4 regions of the Paenibacillus hubeiensis genome follow, and region 4 is predicted to be linked to each of the others. Evidence: riboswitches for the same ligand, from Rfam matches in the RefSeq annotation. Region 4 holds a riboswitch; each other region holds the start of a gene.

Region 1 (4,016 bases), on a different contig from region 4:
TCGTCCGGAACCCGAACAGGAGGCTCATCGCGGACCTTCAGCCGGATGACAGCCGATTCGACATTCGGCTGCGGAATAAAGACAGTATGCGGCACGATGCAAACCAGCTCCGGTTCGCTGTAGTATTGAACCGCAATGCTAAGGCTGCCGTAGTCCTTGGAGCCCGGAGCAGCCGCCATGCGCTCTGCCACTTCCTTTTGAATCATGACCACGATGCGATCTACCGGCAATTTCTCCTCGAGCAGCTTCATCATGATGGGTGTGGTCACGTAATAAGGCAGGTTGGCCACCACGCTTACCTTGTCCACCGAACCAAAATCATTGCGGAACAGCTCCGCCAGATCCAGTTTCAGCACATCTCCATGCTGCACTCTTACGTTGGAATACGGCTCCATAACCTCGTCTAGAATCGGCAGCAGCCGCTGGTCAATCTCTACGGCTGTTACAGTCCCCGCTACGCGAGCCAGGCGTTCTGTCAATGCCCCAATGCCGGGACCGATCTCCAATGCACCCTTGGACTCGTCCAGATCGGCAGCGTCTACGATTTTATTCAAAATATTCTGATCGATCAGAAAATTTTGGCCCAGACTTTTTTTGAAGGAAAATCCGTGTCGAGCGATAATTTCCTTCGTGCGTTTGGGTGTAGCAATTTCCAACCGTTCTTCCATGCCCTTCATGCTCCTCACATTCCTTCACGTTCAATTTTTGCCAGAGCGGCCAGGAACTCCTCCCGGGTAATCTGGAACACGCCCAGCCGCTTGTGAAACTGCTTGCCGTTGCAATAGCCGATACCCAGCAGATTGCCCATCTGCATCCGGCGTTCGGAAGCCCTGGGATGTATGATCAATCCCGCCTCGATCAGATCTTCCCAGTCAATCAGGCTAGGAACCCCTTCATACGATGTATGAACGCGGGACAACGCCAGACGGATCGCCTCCGGCGAAGCATTCTCCACGCCAATATCGCCCTTGCGGGTAGCATCCGCTTCCGGAATGAACGCATGCTTGCAGCCTGGCACCTTATTCGCAATAATTTTGCGAATGCGCTCTCCGGCATGGTCCGGGTCGGTCAGCACGATGACTCCCCGTCTCTCCTGGGCAAGCGCAATGCGACTCAGGATGCGATCATTAATGGCGGATCCTCCCGTTTCTATCGTGTCGGCTTCCACCGCCCGCCGAATCGCTACCGTATCGTCACGGCCTTCCACCACGATCACTTCTTTTATCATGTTCGATTTCTCCCTTTCTAACGCAAAAAGAAGAGGAGGACCCTCTTCTCTGGCAAACGACGTGAAAAGCATTTGCTCCCACTGCCGCATATTCCGCATGATTCAATCATGCACTATTTTATAGCATTCCCTATTTAAAGTAAAACGATTTTAGTTCAGTTCCGGCTTCACCGGACCGATGACATATACCGTCTTGCCTTTCTTTCTTCCGAAGTTCAGGGCATGCTTCACGCTATCATAATAAACATCGATTTTGTTTCCTTTGATTGCCCCTCCCGTATCCTCTGCGCGACGGAAGCCGAGGCCTTCGATGTAAACCCACCAACCAATCGGAATCACTTTCGGATCCACGGCAATGGTGCGTCCTTCGGTTACCTTCGTACCGGAAGCCGTTTTGGTTCCGATTCCCGGTTCTTCGGCGGAGTACGCCGTCATGGTTACGTTTTTGAGGACTTTGGAATATTTGAACGTCGTGCCCGAAACCGTGATGACCTTGCTGCCCGAAGCAGACTTTTTGGTCGAGCTTGCCGTTGTAGCCGATTTAGTTTTCGAAGTTTGGGCCGATACGGTTTGAACCACAGGCTCTTCCTTGACAACCGGTTTTGCTTTGGTTCCCACCGCAATGACTTTATCCACGCGATTCGTAGTCACCGTCTTGCCGACCATTTTTTTGGAGACCAATTCTCCATCCTGAAATACCTTTTCGATATGCTGCACCAATGTGCCTTCCTTGCCATTCACGATGACTCGATTGTCACCCTTGTACAGGCTCGGGTCAGCCGTTTTGACCACTTTATATGCGATCGGCTGTTCAACGTCGACTGTACGCTTTGTTACCCGCACTACGCGAATTTTCATATCTTTCTTGATCGAAGTATCCAAGGCTGGATAGATTTTGTCTTCATTCCCTACGGTGATGCCCGCCTTTTGAATGGCTTCTTCCACCGATGCATCCGTTGTATACAGAGTCTTGGTGTCTCCGTCTGCCGTAACATTAACTGGAACAGCACGCTCGATGACGATGCGATCGCCATCCGTAATGGACCCGTTCAATGGCATGGATACCTCATCGTGAGGCCCTACCGTGATGGATTGCTCATCCAGCAATTCCTGAAGCAATCCTGTACGAGTCTCAACCTCTTGAGATTTGCCGTCAATCACCAGTGATATTTGTTTTCCGGCCTGACCATAAACGACTAACAAGATCATGATTGTAAGTGCGATTGAGAAAATAGCGATCAACGCAATTTGACGCAAGTTCTCATGCTTCCACCTCAACGCGTAAGACTTACTGGATGATCGTGACTCATGGGTCTCCTCTGGTTGGAATGCGCCCACTTCTCCGTCCTCCTTCATAGCCCCGCCGTCTAAAGTAATGCATGATGTCTTTGACGCGACTATACCGAAATTTTCTACAGAACGGGTCAAAACAACAACCGGCTCTGCACCATGAACCCTTCTTCGCAACATGAGATCAGTCATCCTAAAAAGAACTCTATGATGACCGCATTTCTTTTATTCAAAAACAAAAAAGCCAAAGAAAGAGCTAAGAGGACTCTTTCGTGGCTTCCGAATGATTTTGAATATCGGAAATTCATGCACGAGATTACCTCTCTTTTTCCGCTTGCGAGGTTAGCTGTCGGGTTCGGACGAAAGAGAGCCGCCCTATCTCCGGTCACCCGCTCATGGCGGATACCCTTGAATTCACCCCGAGACCCAAAGAAGAAATCAAATACGGCTTCGCAGTCCATCCGCTGCTTTTGGGTCAGCGAATGACGCGGATCGGGAAATTTCACCGATATTCAAGCCCTATTGGTTCCCCCGCTCTCCGTGTTCGGAGACTCAGCGAGACTGGTTCATGAAAGTAAACGCTGCGTTCAAGGAAGAGTCCCTTTTGCTATCCCCCGAACATCTGTCCTTTTTCCACGCAACAATTCACTGAAAAGATGATATCCTGTTTCGATGCATGTTGTAAAGCAGCATTCAACTACGTTTTTCTAAATATTTGGTTAAAATATTGTAATAAACTTCGTTTATTTGGATCAAAAAGCAAATTCACTCCGTCTAGCTCGTTTTTTCACCTGAATTACTCCGATTTTCAACGAATCCCAAAACGTCCCATGGCATTTTTGTTTGTAATTGCCGCAATTTCCTCGACCGATACACCCTTGATTTCGGCAGCTGCCTCAGCCACGAGGCGAACGTGAGCCGTCTCATTTCTCTTTCCTCGAAATGGATGAGGAGTAAGATAAGGGGAGTCGGTTTCGATATAAAACCGGTCCATCGGCACCTTGGCGAGTACCTCTTTTGGCTGCTTGGCATTTTTAAACGTGATCGGTCCACCGAAGGAAAGGTCAAAGTTCAGATCCAGACAAAGTTTTGCCGTTTCCCAGCTCCCCGAAAACGAGTGCATCACACCGCCGACCTCTGACGCCTTCTCTTCACGCAAAATTCTCACAATGTCTTCATGCGCGTCCCGGTTATGAATGACAATAGGCATCTTCAGCTCGCGAGCCAATCCGATCTGCTGGCGAAGAACGCGATGCTGAACATCCTTGGGGGAGGTGTCCCAATAGTAGTCAAGCCCGATCTCGCCAATGGCTACGACTTTTTCGTGTTTGCACAAATCAGCGATCCATTCCAGGTCGCCCTCCTGCATGGTGATGGCATCTTGGGGATGCCATCCGACCGCGGCGTAGATAAACTCGTACGTTTCGGCAAGCTTCATGGTGGATGGAATAGTTTCCCGATTAAAACCGACATTAATCATGCGTCCGACGCCAGCGTC
Region 2 (4,016 bases), on a different contig from region 4:
TCGTGGTGGAATGGCAGACACGCTATCTTGAGGGGGTAGTGGGCGTACGCCCGTGGAGGTTCGAGTCCTCTCGACCGCATTATAATGAAGTAGAACAAAAGAAGCATTCCGATCATCGGAATGCTTCTTTTTTTTGTTTTCTGCAAAAAGGCATAAAAAAGCCGTGCTGCATCACCGATTTTTCGAAAAGCCTTTCCGGGCTGCAACACGGTTCTTCAAGGGGATGACCTTATGAAAAATGAATGCATCGTGACATCAATCCATCTCTGTTGAAATGTTGTTATTGATGCAGCAGCTCCGCAATATCGGCTTCAATCTGATCAGGCGTCGTTTGGGGAGCATAACGTTTGAGCACGCGGCCGTCCCGGTCGACCAGAAATTTAGTGAAATTCCATTTGATGGCCTTCGATCCTAGCAGGCCTGGCGCTTCTTTGGTCAAATGCTGAAAAAGAGGGTGGGCGCTGCTGCCGTTCACGTCGATCTTCTCGAACATCGGGAAGCTGACGCCATAGTTCATCTGGCAAAATTCGGCGATGTCGTCGGAAGAGCCCTTTTCCTGAGCAAACTGGTTGCTTGGAAACCCCAATACTTCGAAATCGCTGTTCTGGAACTTGTCATACAGCTTTTGCAAGCCTTCGTATTGCGGGGTTAGGCCGCATTTGCTCGCAGTGTTGACGATCAGCAGGACCTTGTTGCGGTATTGGGACATTTCGACTTCCTGGCCACGAAGCGTGTTCACTTTGTAATCGTAGATGGACATAATATTCGCCTCCAAATGAGTAGTATCGATGCGGTGATCTTTTTATATCTCTATTATATTTGATGCAATTAATTAATGCAAAATTATAATTGGAATCATTTGGGATGCCAGTGTCTTGTTTCTTCCTTTCCGTTATCATGTGGAATTTCTACCAGAGCGAGAATTAGATAGTTTAAACGAGAAAGGTGGAGATTAGTATATATGTAAGCGATCTCATTAAAGCAAAGTGCCATAAATCCGCCTTTTCGGAGAGCTGCACCGACTTTACACCGACTTGTCAGGGGTGTATGATTCATATCGATAACATGAACGATGTTTTTAATCGCTGAGTTTCCGTTCCGGTCGGAATGGAAAACGGGGGAACCAATCGGATGCGATGCATCTATGGGGTGAATTTTCCGGCTATGCCGGAAATAGGGCGACTCTCGCGCCCGAATCCGTCAGCTAACCTCGTAAGCGTTAAAGGGAGAGGCAACAAGCCGTACGTTATTCGTGGCGAATGTTATTTGTCATGGATTGAAGAAGCGTTCGGGCGGCCTTGGTCCCCCACGCTTCTTTTTTGTTGTCTTTTCACGTCAGAGGGAGGAACGAATAATGGATAACGAGATGGTTTTGGTCACGGCCCCGAATGAAGCAGGGCGCAAATTTGTGAAGCTGTTGATGTACAAAAAGGTACCTTTTGCCGTGCTGACAAACAGTGCGGGCGAAGAACGCAAATTGCGGCGGATCGGCGTAGAGAACGTCATTCGCATGAATACGGCATCGGCGCAAAAGTGGTTTCTGCCGCAGGGAAATGTGGGCAATGTTTTTATTTTTGAGAACAGCCTTAATCTCACCTGCCGCTATCTGCAAATCTGCAGATCGTGGACATCCAAGACGTTGTGCGTCATTACGGAACAGAGCCATCCCAAAGGCATTTATCGCGGTATGGGTGCCGATCGGATCGTGTATTCGATGAATGGAGAGGTCGGATTTCTGCTCAACGGATAAGGGCGGGCTGTTGGTGATTGATCCGATGTTGGGCGGCTGTTATAATTAGCTTAATTATATGTGTGAAAAACCAAGAAGACTCTTTCTGGATACGGGTCTTCTTTTTTTAATGTTGGAAGACGGGCCTGAAAACAGCGACCTTTTGAATGGTAAAAGATTCGCGGGATGAGGCTCGCGTTGATGATTGGGAGGATGCGTTCAAGGTGAGCAAGGAGGAGTAACGTGCCGGATATTGGTGGTATCAAATGGTTGTTTTTTGATGTTGGGGATACGTTGGTGGATGAGTGGGAGCCGGTGGACGACATCATCGGCCAGTTTGTGCGGGAAGCCCGAATGCTCGGGTATCATGTGAACATCGAAAAGGTGCGCGAGATCTTTGTCGAATGTTACAGCAAGTACGAGCAGTGGCCGATGCGGGTAGCTATTCGTACCTTGATCGATCATGAGGAGCACCGGGCACGGATTCAGGAAAAACTGAAGTTCCGGAAGGAGCTGGAGCATCCTTTTGCTGCTGCGGAGCGTGTGCTGCATGCGTTATCCGGCCGTTATCGGATCGGCATCATTGCCAATCAAAGCCTGGGCACGGAAGAGCGGCTTGAAAGGTATGGCTTGCGCAAATACGTGGACGTCCTGGCATGCTCGGCAGAAGAGGGCGTATCCAAACCGGATCCCGGATTATACGCGGTAGCGTTGAAGCAGGCGGAATGCGAGCCTGATGAGGCTGTTATGATTGGGGACCGAATCGATAACGACATCGTTCCGGCAAGCAAACTGGGCATGCGCACTGTACGCATATTGCAAGGTTACGGAAGGTTTCAGCCTGAACGCTCGGCGGACGAGCAGCCGGACTGGACGGTTGAATCGCTGGAGCAGCTGCTGCCGCTGTTTTTGCCTGGCGAGGATTAGGTTTCATTAATAGTTACATTATAATGCTGTGTTCATCCTCCGTTTCATCGAAGAAAAGGCTGATCGTGCAGGCACTCCGGTGCTTGCGACGATCAGCCTTATTTTTTTAGAGGAGTGCGAAAGTCTGGATAATGAGGTACACGTTCAGGACGACGATGATACCAGCAATAAACCAGGATGCTATTTTCAGCCATGATTTGTTGGCAAACTCGCCCATGCTTTTTTTATCGCTCGTAAACATGACCAGCGGGATGACGGCAAACGGCAGCTGCAAAGACAAAATGACCTGGCTCAGAATGAGCAGTTCCTCGGTACCGTGTTCGCCGGCAATGGCGGTAACGATGACGGCCGGGATGATGGCAATAAGCCGTGTAACCAGCCTGCGCAGCCAGGCGGGAATCCGGATGTTCAGGAAACCTTCCATGACGATCTGTCCGGACAGGGTTCCTGTCAGCGTGGAATTCTGGCCGGAAGCAAGCAGGGCAACGCCGAACAGAACGCTTGCGATCGTTGTGCCCAGCAGCGGCGTCAGCAGGTGATAGGCATCGGCGATTTCGGCGACCTGCGTCATGCCTGCACTGTGGAAAACGGCCGCCGACACGATCAAAATGGCGGCATTGATGAACAGGGCCAGCGTCAAAGCGATCGTGGAATCCATGGTGGAGTAACGGATTGCTTCTCTTTTGCCACGGGATGTCTGCTCGATCTGGCGGGTCTGTACGATGGACGAATGCAGATACAGGTTATGGGGCATAACGGTAGCCCCGATGATGCCGATCGCGATGTATAACATGGCTGGGTTTTGCAAAATTTCCGCGCTGGGTACAAAGCCGTGCAGCACTCCGCCCATGTCCGGTTTGGCGAGAAACAGATCGATGCCGAAACAGAGGGCAATGGTGGCCATCAGCACGATGACGAGCGTTTCAAGGGCCCGAAAACCTTTGTTTTGCAAAAGCAGGACCAGCAGCACGTCCACTGCGGTAATGATGACGCCATACAGCATCGGAATGTTAAACAACAGTTTCAGGGCGATGGCCGACCCGATCACTTCGGCGAGATCGGTTGCAGCGATCGCGAGTTCGCATAACAACCACAGCATGATGACTACAGGCATGCTGAACCGTTCGCGGCAAGCCTGGGCAAGGTCGCGTCCGGTAACGATGCCGAGTTTGCCTGCGAGTGCTTGCAGCACAACCGCCATCAGATTCGAAATGAGGATTACCGACAGGAGCGTATACCCGAATTGCGAGCCTCCCGATATGTCGGTCGCCCAGTTGCCGGGGTCCATATATCCGACGGCAACCATGTAACCCGGGCCGACGAAGGCGAGGAATTTTTTCCACCAGGCCGCGTTTTTGGG
Region 3 (4,016 bases), on a different contig from region 4:
TATGATTGAACATCCGCAGTTTTTCTGGTACAAACGCTACGTTGCCTGGTCAGAGCTGCTGACGATCGTGGGCTTGTGCGAAGAGTTGTCCTTCTCTTGGAAAGAACAATTTACGCCGCATCAAGTGGAGTACCTGGAATCACGCGTGATGTCCGCCAAGGTGCTTGATTTCTGGTTTGAGAAGAACGACAGCAAAGAGCACGCTCAGCGATAATTTTCAGTAGGGAACCACTTAGGAATGACACGGCAGCAGTCACGCGAGACCTAAATGAATTTCATTTAGGTCTCTTTTTGTAGCACGTTGCCGTTTAGCACAGATACAGACCATCATTTTATAGAAAGTCGAGGCCATGAATCATGATTAGCGATGAAGAATTGAATGCGCTCCGCTTGTCGGGAGAAAAAGTGAGGGTGGTGCGCGACGAGTTGGAATCCAACGACGTGAAAGGCATTGTCGTTGCGTGGGACGATGAGCAGGTTCTCATTCGCCGTCAAAATCGGCGAGTGGTCAAGCTGGATCGCCGTTACAGCTTCCAACGTTTCAGCGAACCCCGTCGAAGCCCGCTGAAGGAGTAGCGGTCTGCCATCAGGATTATTCCTGAGGTTAACTGGATTTACCATGGACGTTTGGGCATAGTTGTCTGCTCCGGGAGACAGGATAAGGTCGGTGAGTGACTGGAACCTATCTGTGAGGGGATGATTGCAACATGACACTGATGAACGATAAAGTCCATGCGTACAAGGATCAGATTGGCGAATTGGAAGGTTTGCTTCCCGGCGTGGTCAAGTCCTATCACGAATTTACGGGCGAGTGTTTTCAGCCAGGCGCCATCGACGCCAAAACGAAACAATTAATCGCGCTGGGCATCGGATTGTTTGCGAATAATGAAGTGTGCACGCTCTACCACGTGCAGGAGGCCCGTGCCAAGGGAGCTTCCGATCAGGAAATACTGGAGGCCGTTGCCGTCGCCGGAGCCGTTGGAGGCGGACACGCCCTGTCTCAGGGGGCTCTTAGGGTTCAGAAGGCGCTGCATTAATCCGATAAGCCCATATTTGCACCAAAAAGACCAGACAAGGCTCGAGCCCTGTCTGGTTTTTTTGGCATTCTTGGTTAGAGTACAATGTTTCTCAAGTGATCTGGATGAACAAGTGCGGTATCGTTTAAATTTTTCCAAGCATTTTGTTATACATGAATTCGCCGGTTACACGGCGTGCAGTGACGTAGCGGTCGCTGAAATAAGGATTGGACAATTTGGTGATGCTGACGCCTTTGCTGCTTGAAGCATGGGCGAAGTTGCCTCCACCGATATACACGCCTGTATGAGAGATGCCTTTTCCAGTGGTATTGAAAAATACAAGGTCGCCTGTGCGAAGGTTGGCTTTGGAAACAGCGGTGCCAGCCTTGGCTTGTGCCTGCGAGGTACGCGGCAGCTCGATGCTGTATTTGTTAAACAGGTATCTCATAAATCCGGAACAATCGAAGCCGGCCATTGTTGTGCCGCCCCACTTGTACGGAATGCCAGTCATGCTGTTGACTACGGTATTGATGCTGCTTGCTTCGGTTGCTGTTGCACCGGAAGTAAATAAAACGGCTGCGCCGAATAAGGACAGGATAAGCTTTTTCAAAATGTTATGTTCTCCCTTCGATGCCTACGGAGTTAGCTAAGGGTTCGGTAGAAGGTTCCCTATATTTCCTATGTATCGGAATAATTCACCCGGTATGGTTCCCCCGTTTTCACTAATGAAACTCGGCACATGAATAATGAATATTTTGTAACCATTTGAAATGATATTGCATAAATACGAAATTGTCAAATCGTTCTGAAACGGTTATCTGCACCGCCATGTTAACGGAATTCTCATTTTTTATGCTCAAATTGCGAAAAAGCTGTCGTTTTTCGGTTACAAAAAAGTAACCACCGTTTCAACAGCTAATGGAATGGACAAATAAATAGTTTGTCGCCTGACTACAGCATCCATTTCCTTTCGCGTCATTTTGCTGTTCATCATGGCTGTTAATGTGTTGACAGAGTTTCGGTTTCTATGATATATTCTTCCTTGTCGCCGTGATATTTCCGGAGATATACCACATATGCGGTCGTGGCGGAATTGGCAGACGCGCACGGTTCAGGTCCGTGTGGGCTAACCCCCCGTGGAGGTTCGAGTCCTCTCGACCGCATCAATATAACCATAAGAAAGCTCTTGAATTTCCTTATTTGGAGATTCAGGAGCTTTTTTCATCTATAGGAACGCCTGTGTAACGCGGTCACGCTGTACCGGCTTGCCATTGGCCATCATTTCGTCCAGTGCGGCGGGAGAGATTTGCCGCGAGACGCTGTATTTGTGCTGAATCCAGCCATACTTTTCACGGAACGGATGTAATTGTCATCTTGGTTATGTTCATAATGGAAAAAATAACCTCGGATACCCCCTAGATTTCAAGACACAATGTACATAAAGGGGTGAACCGTTATGAAGAAAAAAGGGATTCGAATGTGGCCTGTGATCCTTATATCGATCATGCTGATCGGATGCCAGAACTCGAAACCCAAAGAACAGGATTTGATGCGAATAAATTCCGCCAGTGGAGAAAATGCGAAGAAAGTCATTTTCCTGATGGTAGACTCTTTGATGGTTCAGGCGATTGACCAAGGAATCGGCAAGCAGGAGCTTCCGACATTAAAATTTCTGATCGAACACGGACAATATTATAAAAACCTGGTCAGTTCCTTTCCCACGATGTCCGTCACGATCGACAGCTCATTGCTTACCGGTGCGTATCCGGACATTCACCGTGTGCCAGGTCTGACGTGGTACTCTGCGGAAACCAAGAGAATGATCAACTATGGAACCGGACCGATGGAAGTGCTCAGGCTCGGAGTGAATCGGGTACTTGCTGATGCGCTGATCCATTTGAACGGGAGTCATTTGAGCAAGGATTTGCCTACGATCTATGAGGACTTAGCCCGGCAAGGGTTTAAGTCTGGTTCGATCAACGGCCTGATTTACAGGGGGGCGTCCGATCATAAGTTGTCGATACCCGATTGGATTCAAGGTCCTGCTTCTTTACCGAAAGAGATTCATGTGAAAGGGCCGGACCTGTTGTCCCTGGGTTCGTTGTCTAATCCGTTTCAGGGGATAAAAAACTTGCCGGACGGTGTAACGAATCGGTTGGGCATCCATAATGACTTCGCTATTGAAGCCGTAAAATATTTGATTCACTCCAATACATTGCCGGATTTTTTGTTTGTTTATTTGCCGGACTTGGACCGGGAGTTGCATAAAAAAGGTCCCACTGGACTTCGTGGAGTCAAAAAGTTGGATCAGCAGCTTCAATCTGTATTGGAAACATTCGGTTCTCCGGAGAAAGCCTTGAAAGAGGCCGTTTTTGTCATTGCAGGCGACAGCGGAATGACACAGATTTTGCCTGCCAAGCAAAATCCGGTCATTGATCTGCCCTCTTTGCTCGGAGATGCCACCATTTTGCGTCCGGGTGAAGCCGTATCGGAAGATACGGATATCGTGCTCGCCGTCAATGAAACGATGGCCTATGTATATTCATTGAAAGCGGATCGATCCCTGAGAGACACGGCAAATGTATTGAAGAGCGATCCGCGCATCGATTTCGTTTCCTGGAAAGACCAGGAATGGATATACGCCATTCAGGGGGCAACAGGCAAACAGATCAAATTTAAAGCAGGCGGTAATCTAACTGATCCATACAACCAATCATGGACGGTCGAACAGGATCAAGAGGTGCTGGATTTAAGCATAAACACGGCCACACATTCATTGAATTACGATCAATATCCCGATGTTCTGAAACGTTTGTCAAGCGCGCTCCGTTCACACCAAGGCGAATTTTTGGTTGTCACGGCAAAACCGGGATATGAATTGACGGGCGGCAGTTCACCTGCGCATAAGGGCGGAGGCGGTCATGGTTCCATTCGCAAAATGGAATCGCTTGTTCCCTTGATCATCAGCGGAACAGACCAAAAGCCGGAACACTTGCGAAT
Region 4 (4,016 bases):
GCAGCATTTTTTCTTCCATGCGCTTCATGCCGGCGCTCGCCGTATCGGAACTGAACCCGTTAAGAGCCTTGTTGATTTCGGTTTGCGCCTTGGCTGCGTTGTAACGAGCAACGAGGGTTTCGCGTTTGTTTTTCATCTGTGTCAGCTGTTTGCGCATCTCATCCAGTTTGCCGCGCAGATTGTCGGCTGCCGCCTTGTTCTGGTCGTAGCTGACTTTGTATTCGGCCATTTTTTCTTCAGCGGCTTTTTTCTCTTCAAGCGCCCGCCGGGCCAGGTCTACGTTCTGGGCGCGTGCAGCGGTATGAGCTTGTTCCTCGCGTTTTTTTACGAGCGCTTCCTGTTCTTCATAAAGCTGTTTGAATTTTTTCTCGATGGCGATCTGGGCTGCAACGGCTTTCTCCGCATCCTCCAGATCCTCTTGCATGTCCCGGATATATTGGTCCGTCATTTTGATTGGATCTTCTGCCTTGTCGATAATAGCGTTAATGTTTGACATCGTTAAATCACGCAATCGTTTGAAAATGGACATTTAATTTTCCTCCTAGTCGATAATACAACCCTGTATATAATTATACATACGTCGCAATCGTCTGTCCGTTTCAATTTTCAATCAAAAATTTGTGAACTGCCGTTTTAGGATTGAACGGCATCGTTCACCAAACCATTCGTATGTTCGGACGGGTTTAAATGTTCATCAAGCAGCCTTTCCGCAGTCTGCACAATTTCGTCGATTTGCATGCGCGTAATGCCATTGTAATGAATGCCCATAATGACGGTTACGGTCGTTCTGAGATGCTGCGCCGCTTTACGGGCAAGGCGCTCGCACAGTTCCTGTTCCTTATGCCCCGGAATGTGCATGACCGAACCGTTAATGCGTTCCCCATCCGGATAATATGTGGCGACTGCACCGATATGCGCTTTTCCTCCTGTCACCAATAATACGCGGTCATCCCCGGTTTGAATTGCTTGAAGCTTCATCGTTTTCAAATCGAACTCATTCATCTGCGTCCACCCAACCTTCATGTTTTATGTATTTGCTGGAATTATGAGCCTCATTCGTCGCAAAGACAATGAAACACTTCACATCCCGCATAAACCATTGCGATCCCGGGAATACCAAAAAAGAACGCATTCTTGAAAGGAGGCTGCTGTCATGCGTGTTCGCCTCAACGTGGCCATTGGGATCGTCTGCATACTGCTGTGCGTTAGTTTCTCTCCTTTGCGGCCTGCTGAGGCAATGGGAAATCATTCGGTTCCTGAAAGGGAGTCCAAGGAAACCATCCATTCATCGGAGGAAGAACAGCTGACATTGGGACAGCTTCGGCGAAAATATGCAGATACTTTCAAGACCAACGGTCCGTCGACCAAACGGGTCGCTTTAACTTTTGACGATGTGCCTGATCCTCGATTCACGCCTCAAGTGTTGGATGTTTTAAAAGAACATCATGTACGGGCTACTTTTTTCATCGTAGGCAACCGTGCTGAGAAACATCCTGACCTGGTCAAACGCATCGTGAAAGAAGGGCATGTCGTCGGCAATCACAGTTACAATCACCCCCAATTTAGCAAATTGTCCATGAGCGCATTCCGCAAACAGATTTTGCGAACCGGGGAAATCATACAGAGACTGACAGGATATACTCCAAAAATGATTCGTCCTCCGTACGGGGATATTAATGAAGAGCAGCTCAAATGGGCAGCAAGGAACCACTACAGCATCGTAAACTGGAACGTGGATTCATTGGATTGGAAGGGCATCCCCAAAGAAAAGGTCAAAGAAAACATATTATCTGCCGTCAAACCCGGCTCCATTATTCTTCAACATGCCGGTGGCGGCGTCGGGACCAATCTCAGCGGGACGGTAGAGGCATTGCCGGAGGTGATCACGGAGCTGCAAAAAAGAGGATACAAATTGGTCACTTTAGATGAAATGCTGCAAATGCCCAAAAACAGAAAAACCGTAAAATGACTGGATGCAAAAAGGTGTTCGCTTCACTCACGCTTCGTGATTGAACGAACACCATCGTCGATTTATTTCAAAATAAAGAGTTTCACGTCCTGAAACCCGAATGAACTTACGGATTGTTTGCTTCCGGGGATGAAAATATCAATGCGGTTTCCTTTGATGGCAGAACCCGTATCACGCGCCGTAGCCACAAAAGCCTGTTTAGGCAATCCCGGATGGCTGTGTCCAGTCACCAACACTTTGGTTCCGAGCGGGATGATCTTAGGATCTACCGCGATGGTACCGAGCTCAAGGTCGTTGCCGAAATAATCAACAGATCCCCACTTCCCGTTCTCGGAAGGGTCCGCCGAATACCCTGTAGCGACAACGTTCAATGTCTTGCTGTAATCAAACGTCTTGCCCCACGCCTCTACGACTTTGTCTTCATTGTTTACGTCCAGACTGGCAGCAGTTACTGCATTGGCCTGAACTTTCGATGTTGAAGCTGCAGCGGATGCGGTGCTTGTTTTGCCCGGAATGTTGATTTTCACCCCGTCATAGATATTGTACGCGGAGATGCCCGTATTTGCCTTCATCAACGTGTCGAGAGCAATGTTGTATTTCTTGGAAAGCGTATAAAAGGTATCTCCTTCTTTGGCCACATGGACGGAATCAGCGTGAGCCGGGACAGCCTGGATCAATACGGCTGCTGCTAACATGGCTGTTGCAGTTTTGACGATGCGTTTCATCGAATTAAGTCTACCTCCCTTATTATGCCTGCGAAGTTAGTTGTCGGATTCGGATGGAGGAGACCACCCTATAGGTATAGATTTACACGTATTGCTTATGTACGCCCTAATTCACCCCAAGCAGCTGCAAGGATGCGACTGCCCCTCTACTGCATCATTACTTCCCCCGCACCTTCCGTTAAGAAAGTTTCGGCACGACTAATATATCACAATATTGTAACCATGGTGCCTAGTAATTGTTACCAATCTGCGGTCGCTTCCCCTTGTAATTCAGCGTATGTCCATTGTTTCATGGGAATCCGGGGTTTCGAATGGTCGCTCGTTCCCGCATAGATGGTAACAGAAAAGTTACTTTTTCAATCCATAGCGCACCAATCCAAGCAAAAAACCATGCCTCCTTAAACAGCAGGCATGGTTTATCTTGATACTCCAATGATCGGCTAAAGAACCTTTGCCAAAAAATCGCGGGTACGTGCATGTTTGGGTGCACCGAACACTTCTGAAGGCGTTCCGTCTTCTACGATCACTCCGCCGTCCATGAACAAAATGCGATCCCCAACTTCGCGGGCAAAGCCCATCTCATGGGTTACGATGACCATGGTCATGCCGCCTTCGGCAAGACGTTTCATGACATCCAGCACCTCGCCGACCATTTCCGGATCAAGCGCGGAGGTCGGCTCATCGAACAGCATAACGTGCGGCTGCATGGCGAGCGCCCGGGCAATGGCGATACGCTGCTTCTGTCCGCCTGACAATTGGCTTGGATAAGCATTCTTTTTGTCGTAAAGGCCCACCGTTCTCAGCAAATCCTCCGCAATCTTGGTTGCTTCCTGGACGGATTGTTTCTTCACCTTGATCGGGGCGATTGTCACGTTCTGCAGCACCGTTTTGTGCGGAAACAGATTAAAATGCTGGAAGACCATGCCCATTTTTTCACGGGTTGCGTTAATGTTGTGTTTAGGGTCGGTGATGGATACCCCTTCAAAATTGATTTCACCTGAAGTCGGTTGCTCCAGCAGGTTCAAGCAGCGCAAAAACGTACTTTTCCCCGAGCCCGAAGGTCCGATGACCACCACGACTTCTCCTTTTCCGATCGTTACGTCGATGCCTTTCAGCACTTCGTTTTTTCCGTAAGATTTATGCAGTTGTTTAACGTCGATCACTTGCACTCAACTTCCTTTCCAGTCGTCCCAACAGCTTGGACAAAATGAATGTCAGCACGAAGTAAATGGCTGCGGCGATCAGGAATGGATTCAAGCCCTGATACGTAATGTTTTTGACCACGCTGGCCTGATACATGATATCGACCATACCGATCACCG

The links. A riboswitch is a leader RNA that binds a small molecule or an ion and turns the genes downstream of it on or off. The one in region 4 is predicted to bind cyclic di-AMP.
Region 1: another riboswitch for cyclic di-AMP. It lies ahead of RSX24_RS30280 (resuscitation-promoting factor); the one in region 4 lies ahead of RSX24_RS07540 (3D domain-containing protein).
Region 2: another riboswitch for cyclic di-AMP. It lies ahead of RSX24_RS06300 (hypothetical protein); the one in region 4 lies ahead of RSX24_RS07540 (3D domain-containing protein).
Region 3: another riboswitch for cyclic di-AMP. It lies ahead of RSX24_RS02720 (C40 family peptidase); the one in region 4 lies ahead of RSX24_RS07540 (3D domain-containing protein).

What each region holds. Positions count from the first base shown of each region.
Region 1 covers NZ_JAVYAE020000022.1:49,706-53,721, forward strand. The annotation lists gene rsmA (16S rRNA (adenine(1518)-N(6)/adenine(1519)-N(6))-dimethyltransferase RsmA) at 1-677, opposite strand, end outside; gene rnmV (ribonuclease M5) at 683-1,228, opposite strand; gene RSX24_RS30280 (resuscitation-promoting factor) at 1,379-2,566, opposite strand; cyclic di-AMP (ydaO/yuaA leader) riboswitch at 2,834-3,086, opposite strand; gene RSX24_RS30285 (TatD family hydrolase) at 3,327-4,016, opposite strand, start outside.
Region 2 covers NZ_JAVYAE020000001.1:1,303,856-1,307,871, reverse strand. The annotation lists tRNA gene RSX24_RS06310 (tRNA-Leu) at 1-79, shown strand, start outside; gene RSX24_RS06305 (glutathione peroxidase) at 281-760, opposite strand; cyclic di-AMP (ydaO/yuaA leader) riboswitch at 1,074-1,234, shown strand; gene RSX24_RS06300 (hypothetical protein) at 1,355-1,750, shown strand; gene RSX24_RS06295 (HAD family hydrolase) at 1,973-2,656, shown strand; gene RSX24_RS06290 (Nramp family divalent metal transporter) at 2,763-4,016, opposite strand, start outside.
Region 3 covers NZ_JAVYAE020000001.1:600,353-604,368, reverse strand. The annotation lists gene RSX24_RS02735 (hypothetical protein) at 1-214, shown strand, start outside; gene RSX24_RS02730 (hypothetical protein) at 358-576, shown strand; gene RSX24_RS02725 (carboxymuconolactone decarboxylase family protein) at 708-1,037, shown strand; gene RSX24_RS02720 (C40 family peptidase) at 1,162-1,626, opposite strand; cyclic di-AMP (ydaO/yuaA leader) riboswitch at 1,633-1,764, opposite strand; tRNA gene RSX24_RS02715 (tRNA-Leu) at 2,095-2,179, shown strand; gene RSX24_RS02710 (alkaline phosphatase family protein) at 2,473-4,016, shown strand, end outside.
Region 4 covers NZ_JAVYAE020000002.1:183,486-187,501, reverse strand. The annotation lists gene RSX24_RS07555 (PspA/IM30 family protein) at 1-529, opposite strand, end outside; gene lpdD (prenylated flavin chaperone LpdD) at 634-1,002, opposite strand; gene RSX24_RS07545 (polysaccharide deacetylase family protein) at 1,154-1,969, shown strand; gene RSX24_RS07540 (3D domain-containing protein) at 2,032-2,694, opposite strand; cyclic di-AMP (ydaO/yuaA leader) riboswitch at 2,704-2,899, opposite strand; gene RSX24_RS07535 (amino acid ABC transporter ATP-binding protein) at 3,135-3,857, opposite strand; gene RSX24_RS07530 (ABC transporter substrate-binding protein/permease) at 3,844-4,016, opposite strand, start outside.